Regions from separate parts of the Algihabitans albus genome, predicted to be linked through region 3. Evidence: riboswitches for the same ligand, from Rfam matches in the RefSeq annotation. Region 3 holds a riboswitch; each other region holds the start of a gene.
The links. Region 3 has a riboswitch for cobalamin ahead of DBZ32_RS19390 (TonB-dependent receptor plug domain-containing protein). Riboswitches for the same ligand answer to the same signal wherever they lie in the genome.

Region 1 (3,269 bases), on a different contig from region 3:
CGGTCGTACTGGGTCCGCACGCGCGCGCCGACCGCCTGGACCAACAGGCGCAGAGGCTTTCCAGAGACGACGGCGTAGCCTTTGACCCGCAGGATGTCCTGCCGCTCGGCCAGCGCCTCGATCCGCGCCGCCAGGGCGAGCGGGTCCGACTGCTCCGGCAGATCGACGATCAGGCTCTCGAACTCTTCGTGGTCGTGATCGTCGCCATCGGGCGAGTCGTGATGCGACGGGCGCGCGTCCAGATCGTTCTCGGCGGCGGCGCCCAGGCCCAGAACGATGCGCGGGTCGACGCTGCCCTCCGCCACCTCGATCATCGGCAGACGACGCGGCGTCTCCGCCGCGATGGCGTCGCGCGCGCGGGCGATCCCGGCTTCTCCCGCCAAGTCCGGCTTGGTCAGAAGCACGATATCGGCGCAGGCGATTTGATCCTCGAAGACTTCGGACAAGGGTGTTTCGTGATCCAGGCTGTCGTCGGCCCGGCGCTGAGCCTCGACGGCCGCGGTATTGGGCGCGAAACGGCCGGCGGCCACCGCTTCGGCATCGGCCAGCGCGATCACGCCGTCGACCGTTATGCGTGACTTGATGTCGGGCCAGTCGAAGGCCTTGAGCAGCGGCTTAGGCAGAGCCAGGCCCGAGGTCTCGATCAGGATATGGTCGGGACGCGGATCCAGCGCCATCAAGGCTTCGATGGTCGGAATGAAGTCGTCCGCGACGGTGCAGCAGATGCAGCCGTTGGCCAGTTCCACGATGTTCTCGGCCGGGCAGTCCGGGACGGCGCAGGACTTCAGGATCTCGCCGTCGACGCCGACATCGCCGAACTCGTTGACCACCACGGCCAGACGTTTGCCGCCGGGGTTCTGCAGCAGGTGGCGGATCAGGGTTGTTTTCCCGGACCCGAGGAAACCGGTGACCACCGTGACGGGCAGTTTCGACAGATCAGTCATCTGCGATCTCCAAGGGCGGGATGCGGGCAATGCAGTTCTTGCGGAATTTCGCAGGGCGCTCGCGCCAAGGCACGATGCCATCGGGCGTCGCGAGATAGCGCGCGGCGCCATCGACGATCCCGTCGATATCGTGCGTTTCGTCGAGGTTGCCGTAGACGTAGGTCCAGCGGCCCCTGCCGCGCAGCACGATCGAACAGCCTTGCGAACAGTTCGACAGACACTCCACGGCGCGCAGGTCGATATCCTGCGGCAAAGTCCGGTCGGCCAGAGCGCTATGAAGGAGGGCGCCCGCGACGGGCCTGTCCGTCTCCAGCGGTTGACCACGCCGGCAGGTCGTGCAGACCAGGAGTTCGATAGGTCCGCTCATTGGCGCAGCGCCAAGCCGCAGACGCCGTGCCTTGACTGCCTGTCGATCATCTTTCGTCCCTTCCAAAAAGGGACGAGGGCGGATGGCGGGTAAAGCGAACGCCGGACCCGTCACCGGAACACCCCGTCCGGTTCACGTCGTATCGTGCTGGCAGGTCTCCCGGCTTGCGGATATCGGGGCCTTTCGGCCCCGGCGGTCACCCAGCCTTCCCAGCCATCTTCGGCCAGTGGCAGTGGGCGACCTCTCCGGTCACGGTCGCGGGGGCGGCTGCGCTTGAGTCACCCTGAGGTGGACTCTGTCGCATTCCCTTTTCACCTGTCGTTGACAGGCACCAGCACCTCCTGCAATGCGTGATAAGACACTGTCTTGTCAAGCACGGGAGAGGCCGCCATGGACGACGTGAACGCGCATCACCGGCAAAGAATGAAGAAGATCAAGGCCGCCCGTGACCGGATGATGGAAAGCAAGACCGAGGAAAAAGGGCTGATCATCGTCCATACCGGCGCCGGCAAGGGCAAGTCCTCCTCCGGCTTCGGCATGATCATGCGCTGTATCGCGCACGACATGCCCTGCGCGGTCGTACAGTTCATCAAGGGAACCTGGGCCACGGGCGAACGCGATTTTCTGCGCCAGAACTTCGCGGATCAGTGTCGCTTCATCGTCTCCGGCGAGGGCTTCACCTGGGAAACCCAGGATCGCGACCGGGACATCGCCGCCGCCCGGGCGGGTTGGGAGGCCGCGAAGACCTTGATCCGCGACCCCGCCGTTCGCATGGTCCTGCTGGACGAGATCAACATCGCCCTGCGCTACGACTACCTGGATACCGGCGAGGTCGTCGCATTCCTGACACGAGAGAGGCCGGAGATGACCCACGTCGTTCTGACCGGCCGCAACGCCAAGCCGCAGGTGATCGAGATTGCGGACCTGGTCACCGAGATGACCCTCGTGAAGCACCCCTTTCGCGCCGGCATCAAGGCCCAGCCCGGCGTGGAGTTCTGACGGTGCGGGACTCTCCTCGACCGTCCGCCGCGCATGCCGGCGCCCTCTCCCGCCGCGCCGAGTGAGTCCGGGCGTGGCGCGGGCCTTGATGATCCAGGGGACCGGCTCGAACGTCGGCAAGTCGCTGCTGGTCGCCGGGCTCTGCCGCGCCGCGCGGCGGCGCGGAGTGCGAGTCGCTCCCTTCAAGCCTCAGAACATGTCGAACAATGCCGCGGTGACGGTCGAGGGCGGCGAGATCGGGCGTGCCCAGGCCCTGCAGGCGCTCGCCAGCGGCCTGCAGCCTCGGGTCGACATGAATCCGGTCCTGCTCAAGCCGGAAACCGACGTGGGGGCCCAGGTCGTGGTCCTGGGACAACGGGTGACGAACGTGCTCGCGCGCGACTACGCGGCCCTCAAGCCCCGGCTGCTGGAGCAGGTGCTCGCGAGCTTTGCACGCATGAAGGACGAATACGATCTGGTCGTGGTCGAAGGCGCCGGCAGCCCGGCCGAGGTCAATCTGCGCCAAGGCGACATCGCCAACATGGGGTTTGCGCGCGCCGCCGGCGTGCCGGTGATCCTGGCCGGGGACATCGAGCGGGGCGGCGTGATCGCGCAACTGGTCGGCACGCAGGCGGTGATCGATCCGGCCGATGCCGCCACCGTCGCCGGGTTTCTGATCAATCGCTTTCGCGGCGATCCGCGCTTGTTCGACGAGGGCTACCGCGTCATCGAACGCTCCACCGGTTGGCCGGGATTCGGCGTTCTGCCTCACTTTCCCGAGGCCTGGCGCCTGCCGGCCGAGGATGCCCTCGACCTGCCGGAAAGCCCTGGCAGCGAGGGCCTGAAGGTGGTTTGCCTGGCGCTGTCGCGCATCGCCAACTTCGACGATCTGGATCCCTTGATCCAGGAACCGGGTGTTGCCTTGACCATGCTGAGGCCCGGCCGCGTGCTTCCCGGAGATACCGACCTCGTGATTCTCC
Region 2 (3,269 bases), on a different contig from region 3:
GGAGCGACGATGGAGATCGGGTTCGGACGTCAGGATTACGGCGATATCCGGGAGGGGGTGCGGGCGCTCTGCGCTCGATTCGACGGAGCCTATTGGCGGGCCTGCGACCGGGAGCGCGCATATCCGGCGGACTTCGTGCAGGCGCTGACGGAGGCCGGTTATCTCGCGGCGGTGATTCCGGAAGACTACGGCGGCTCCGGCCTGCCGCTGGCGGCGGCCTGCGCGATCCTGGAGGAAATCCACGCTTCCGGCGGCAACGCCGCCGCGGCGCATGCCCAGATGTACACCATGGGCACGCTGCTGCGGCACGGCAGCGCCGCGCAGAAGGCGACCTACCTGCCCGAGATCGCGCGCGGCGCCCTGCGCCTGCAGGCCTTCGGCGTGACCGAGCCGACCAGTGGCAGCGACACGCTCGACCTCTCGACCACGGCGACGCGCGACGGCAGCGGTTACCGCGTCAACGGTCAAAAGGTCTGGACCAGCCGGGCCGAGCATTCCGATCTCATGATCCTGCTGGCGCGCACCACGCCGAAGGAGGAGGTCGCGCGGCGCGGCAAGGGCCTGTCGGTCTTCCTGATCGACTTGCGCGGCGCCGTCGGCCGGGGCGTCGTCATCAGGCCGATCCGCACGCTGCTCAACCACTCCACCACGGAGGTTTTCTTCGAGGACCTCTACGTGCCCGGCGAGGCGCTGATCGGCGAGGCGGGCGAGGGCTTTCGCTACATCCTCGACGGCATGAACGCCGAGCGGATCCTGATCGCCAGCGAATGCCTGGGCGATGGCCGCTGGTTCGTTACCAAGGCGCGGGACTACGCGACCGAGCGCCGGGTCTTCGGCAAGGCCATCGGAGAGAACCAGGGCGTCCAGTTTCCTCTCGCCAAGGCCTACGCGCAGCTACGCGCGGCCATGGGCATGGTGCGCGAGGCGGCGGCCAAGTTCGACGCCGGAGAGGCCTGCGGGCCGGAGGCCAACATGGCCAAGCTGCTGGCGGCCGAGGCCTCCTGGGCCGCCGCCGAGGTCTGCCTGCAGACCCATGGCGGCTACGGTTTCGCCGAGGAGTACGACGTCGAGCGCAAGTTCCGCGAGACGCGGCTCTATCAGGTCGCGCCGATCTCCACCAACCTGATCCTCGCCTATCTGGGTCAGCAGGTGCTCGGCCTGCCCAAGAGCTACTAGGCTGGGAGACCCTTGATCCGGCAAAGGTCAAACGACTTGCTGAGGGACTTCGCCTGCTCTAAGGACTCTCCCGATGGTTCCGCCGGACCGGTCGGCGAGGCGGAGTAATAGGGAACACGGTGCGCCGTCCGAGAGGGCGGCAAGGCCGTGGCTGCCCCCGCAACTGTGAGTGGCGAGCAGACTCCGCAGATCCACTGGCCGTTCGGCCGGGAAGGGCGGACAAGCGCCGAGCCGCGAGCCAGGAGACCTGCCATCTTGAACCGGCACCGGTCGGTGCCATCGACAAGTCTCCCGCACGGTGGGTGCGGCAAGGATGGAGTGAAGCATGCATATCGAACCCGGTGTCGTCGACGGCGCCAAGATCGCGCTCAGCTATGGAACCGGCGCGGTTGCCGTCGGGCTCGCGGCAAAAATGGCGCTGGACACGCTTCGGAACGATGGCGGTGCCGTCGCGCTCGTGGCGCGCTCCATCGCCACCACGGCGCTGGTCTTCTGTTTCTTTGAGGTCCTCCCGCACTATCCGGTGGGCGTGTCGGAAGTTCACTTCATCCTTGGCTCGACACTTTATCTGATCTTCGGCGCCGGTCCGGCGGCGATCGGTCTGGCGGCGGGGCTACTGCTACAGGGGCTCTTGTTCGCGCCCGGCGACCTGCCGCAGTACGCGATGAACGCCACCACGCTGATCGTGCCTCTCTGGTTGATCGGTCTCCTGGCCAAGCGGATCATTCCCGCGCACACGCCCTATGTGGAGATCAAGTACTGGCAGGCTCTCGCGCTGTCCTCGGCCTATCAGGGCGGTATCATCGCCTGGGTGGCCTTCTGGGCCTTCTACGGTCAGGGCTTCGGCGGCGAGAATGTCTCCAACGTCCTGTCCTTCGGGGCGGCTTATGCATTGATTGTACTGGTCGAACCGCTCGCCGACCTCGCCGTTCTCGCAGGTGCCAAAGTACTCGCGCCTCTGGTCGGGAGCGGCTTGCTGTATCGCCGCCTCTATCACCCGGCGACCTGAGCCGTCGCGCCTCCCGACGCCGCACGGCGCTTGGCTTTGAGGAGAAGAGGCGTTCCGCGTCTCCCGGTCGGTGTCCCCTCCTGGCTCCGATCCCGCAGCGGCTTTGCGTCGTCCCTCGCCGGGCTTAGAGTGACCTGCCGCGATAGACGGCGAGACCGTTAGGGGAGGAGGCCGTGACGCCCCACGAGAGGCCGGGCCGCAAGACGCTGCAGGGATTGCTGGTGGTCTCGGTCGAACAGGCCGTGGCCGCGCCCTACTGTGCCTGCAAGCTGGCCGATGCCGGTGCCCGCGTCATCAAGGTGGAGCGGCCGGAAGGCGACTTCGCGCGCGGCTATGACCGGACCGCGAAGGGAGAGAGCGCCTACTTCGTCTGGCTCAATCGCGGCAAGGAGTCCGTGGCGCTCGATCTGAAGGACCCCGAAGACCTCGCGGTGCTGCGGCGCATGATCGACCGCGCCGACGTCTTCATCCAGAACCTGGCGCCGGGCGCGGCGGGACGGCTGGGAATCGGGTCGCAGGCCCTGCGCGAGGCCGATCCGCGGCTGATCACCCTGGATATCTCCGGCTACGGCGAAGAAGGTCCCTATCGCGATATGAAGGCCTACGACCTGCTGATCCAGGCCGAAACGGGCCTTGCCGCGATCACCGGCCATCCGGCGGGACCGGGGCGCGTCGGCGTTTCGGTCTGCGACATCGCTGCCGGCATGTATGGCTATATGGCGGTGTTGGAGGCACTGCTGGAGCGGGCCGGAAGCGGCTGCGGCAAGGCGATCCAGGTGTCCCTGTTCGACGCTCTGGCCGACTGGATGACCGTGCCCTTGCTGCAGCAGAGCCACGGCGGCCAGGCGCCCCGCCGCGTCGGGCTCAACCACCCGTCCATCGCGCCCTACGGCGCCTATGCGGCGGCCGATGGCGAGGTGGTGGTGTCGATCCAGAACGAGCGGGAATGGCATCGCTTCTGCGTGGAGGTTCTGGAGCGTCCGGATCTTGCCGGCGATCCGCGCTTCGCGGATACCTCCGCACGGGTCGCGAACCGCCCGGCCCTCGACGCGGAGATCGCCGCCGTCTGGGGGCGCCTCGAGCG
Region 3 (3,269 bases):
GCTGACTGTCTTCGCGGCCGAGGCGCTGGAAGACTATCTGGCGGCCTTTCGCGATCCGGCGACGATCCATGCGAGCTGCGAGGACTATCGGGCGGCGGCCGGCCTCGACATCGCCCACGACGACGCCGACGGCGGCCTGAAGCTGAGTTGCCCGCTGCTGGCGCTCTGGGCCGAGAAAGGTGCCATCGCGGCGCATTTCGACTGCCTGGCGCTCTGGCGACTGCGGGCCGAGGATGTCCGCGGCGAGGCGCTGCCCGGCGGTCACTACCTGGCCGAGGAGCTGCCCGAGCTCGTCGCCGACAGATTGATGCAGTTCTTCTCCGAAGGGTCCCCCGCGTGATGGCAAAGACCTACCGCATCGCGTCCATTCCCGGCGACGGTATCGGCAGGGAGGTGATCCCGGTCGGCCAGCGCGCGATCGAGGCGGTGGCCGCCCGGCATGGTTTCGGGGTCGCCTGGACCGAGTTCGACTGGTCCTGCGAGCGCTATGCCGAGACCGGGCGCATGATGCCGGAGGATGGCGTCGCCCAGGTGAAGGGGCACGACGCCATCTATCTCGGTGCCGTCGGCTATCCGGGCGTAGCGGACCATGTGTCGCTTTGGGGCTTGCTGATTCCACTGCGGCGCGAGCTGGATCTCTACGCCAATGTACGGCCTGTGCGCCTGTTGCGCGGCGTGACCTCGCCGCTGGCCGGGCGCGGGCCCGAGGACATCGACTTCGTCGTGGTGCGCGAGAATGTCGAGGGCGAGTATTCGGAGATCGGCGGACGGCTCTACCACGGCACCGATCAGGAGACCGCGAGCCAGCTTTCGGTCTTCACCCGCCGTGGCACCGACCGCATCATGGACTATGCCTTCGAACTGGCGAAGACGCGGCGCGGCAAGGTCGCCTCCGCCACCAAGTCGAACGGCATCGTTCACACCATGCCCTTCTGGGACGAGCGCTTCGCGGCCGCGCAGGCGCGTCATCCGGAGGTGACCGGCGCGCAGTTCCACATCGATATCCTGACCGCCCACTTCGTCCTGCACCCCGACTGGTTCGACGTGGTGGTGGGCTCCAACCTTTTCGGCGACATCCTGTCCGACCTCGGCCCGGCGGTCGCCGGTTCGATCGGCATCGCGCCGGCGGCCAATCTCAATCCCGAGCGCATGTTCCCCTCGCTGTTCGAACCGGTGCATGGTTCGGCGCCGGACATCGCCGGCCAGGGTATCGCCAATCCCGTCGCGGCGGTCTGGACGGCCGCGATGATGCTGGACCACCTCGGCGAGGCCGAAGCCGCCCGGGCCTTGATCGCCGCCGTCGAGACCTCGCTGGAGCGGCCGGAAACCCGCACCCGCGACCTCGGCGGGACGGCCGATACCCTGAGCGCCGCCGCCGCGATCCTCGAGGCTGTCGGCTAGAGCTAGCGCTCTCTCTTTCGCCTCCCCTCTTTCGCCGTTGAGGGGATTGGAGTAGCGTTCGCGTGGCGATGGTTCCCCGGAGACGGGGAGGCAAGAGGGAACGGGGTGAGGCATGCAGCGCCAAAGCCCCGGCTGTCCCCGCAACTGTAAGCGGCGAGCCCCCGCGTCCACGACGGCCACTGGGAAACTGGGAAGGCCGGACGCATCAAGGGCGAAGACCCGCGAGCCAGGAGACCTGCCGTCGCAAGCGTCACCCTTTCCGCCGATCGGGGTGTATCGGTGGGACGGAAACCCGTTTGCGGTGACGCGGCCTTCGGTCGTGCCGTCGTGGGGGGACTCCGGTGTCGGGGTGTCGGATAGATCCAACAGACCTACCAGCGCCTTTCGCGGCGCTTCCCGCGCGGCGTGACCGGCCAGCAACGGTCACCGAGTCAAGCGGGAGTTCCAGATGTCTCAGTTTAGGGTCCCGGGTGCCGCCCTTCGCGGCGCCCTTGTCGCCGGCACGGCCATGGCCGTGCTGAACCTGTCTTCGGCCGCTGCGCAGGAGAGCGCGGCTTCGGACAACTTGGTCCAGGGTTCCGTTCCCCAAGTGCCGGAGGTGGTGGTCTCGGCCAGCCGCGTGCCCTTGCCTTCGGTGGCGGTCGGCAGTGCCGTTACCGTGATCACCGGCGAGGAGCTGGAGAACAAGCAGAGCCGCTTCGTCGCCGACGTGCTGCGCGAGGTGCCGGGGGTCTCGGTCAACCGGACCGGCGGCTTCGGAGGCCTCACCCAGGTTCGCATCCGCGGCGCCGAGGCCAACCACACCCTGGTGCTGATCGACGGCATGGAGGTTGGCGACCCCTTCAACGGCAGCGAGTTCGATTTCTCGCAGTTGCTGACCAACGATATCGAGCGGATCGAGATCCTGCGCGGCGCCCAGAGCGCGCTCTACGGCAGCGAGGCGATCGGCGGCGTCATCTCGATCACCACGAAAGCGGCGCGGCCGGGCTTCGCCGCCTCGCTGGCGGCCGAGGGCGGCTCCTTCGCGACCAAGAACCTGCGCGGCAGCGCCAACGCCGGCTTCGAGGACTTCGACCTGCGGGTCGGGATCGAAGCCTTCGAGACCGCCGGATTCGATCTCTCGCCGAGCGGCGACGAAAACGACTTCAGCCAAGCGATCTCCGCGAACTTCCGCAGCGCTTACCGGCCGGTCGACGATCTTGAGTTCCGCGTCAACGGCCGTCTCGTGGACCGGGAACTCGAGACCGACGGCCAGGACTTCGTGACGACGGGCGAGGCGATCGACGCCGACACCTACAACGAGATCCGCGACCTCAGTCTGCGGGCCGAGGGCCAGCTCGATCTCTTCGGCGGTGCCTGGGAACAGACCCTGGGCGGCGCCTTCACCCGCTCCGACCTCGACCGCTTCGACGGCGGTGCGCTGACCTCGGGCAGCGTGGGCAGCAAACGCAAGCTGGACTATCAGAGCAACGTCACGCTTGAGACGCCCAACTTGCTGGAGACGGTGCACGGCTTCACCGTCTTCGGCGAGGTCGAGCAGGAGCGCTTCGAGAACATCCAGCCCTTCGTCCCCACCGCCGACCGGGAAGAGCGGACCACCAACTACGCCGTCGTCGGCGAGTACCGCCTACAGGCCTTCGAACGCCTGTTCCTCAGCGGCTCCCTGCGGCACGACGCGTTCGAGGAGTTCGAGGACGCCACGACCTATCGCGTCACCGGCTCCTTCGACGTGCCGGAGACCGGTTCGCGCCTGCACGCCAGCTACGGCACCGGCATCAAGGCGCCGACCTTCTTCGAGCTGTTCGGCTTCGACCCCGGCACCTTCGTCGGCAATCCGAATCTGGAGCCCGAGCGGTCGGAAGGCTGGG

Region 1: linked by a shared signal. The riboswitch ahead of DBZ32_RS17110 (DUF1636 family protein) and the one ahead of DBZ32_RS19390 (TonB-dependent receptor plug domain-containing protein) in region 3 are both predicted to bind cobalamin.
Region 2: linked by a shared signal. The riboswitch ahead of DBZ32_RS17495 (energy-coupling factor ABC transporter permease) and the one ahead of DBZ32_RS19390 (TonB-dependent receptor plug domain-containing protein) in region 3 are both predicted to bind cobalamin.

What each region holds. Positions count from the first base shown of each region.
Region 1 is NZ_QXNY01000006.1:72,921-76,189, reverse strand. It holds gene cobW (cobalamin biosynthesis protein CobW) at 1-944, opposite strand, end outside; gene DBZ32_RS17110 (DUF1636 family protein) at 937-1,311, opposite strand; cobalamin riboswitch at 1,444-1,662, opposite strand; gene cobO (cob(I)yrinic acid a,c-diamide adenosyltransferase) at 1,702-2,310, shown strand; gene DBZ32_RS17100 (cobyric acid synthase) at 2,399-3,269, shown strand, end outside.
Region 2 is NZ_QXNY01000006.1:148,938-152,206, forward strand. It holds gene DBZ32_RS17490 (acyl-CoA dehydrogenase family protein) at 10-1,176, shown strand; cobalamin riboswitch at 1,234-1,445, shown strand; gene DBZ32_RS17495 (energy-coupling factor ABC transporter permease) at 1,502-2,185, shown strand; gene DBZ32_RS17500 (CaiB/BaiF CoA transferase family protein) at 2,359-3,269, shown strand, end outside.
Region 3 is NZ_QXNY01000007.1:26,850-30,118, forward strand. It holds gene DBZ32_RS19380 (alpha/beta fold hydrolase) at 1-340, shown strand, start outside; gene DBZ32_RS19385 (tartrate dehydrogenase) at 340-1,401, shown strand; cobalamin riboswitch at 1,454-1,658, shown strand; gene DBZ32_RS19390 (TonB-dependent receptor plug domain-containing protein) at 1,850-3,269, shown strand, end outside.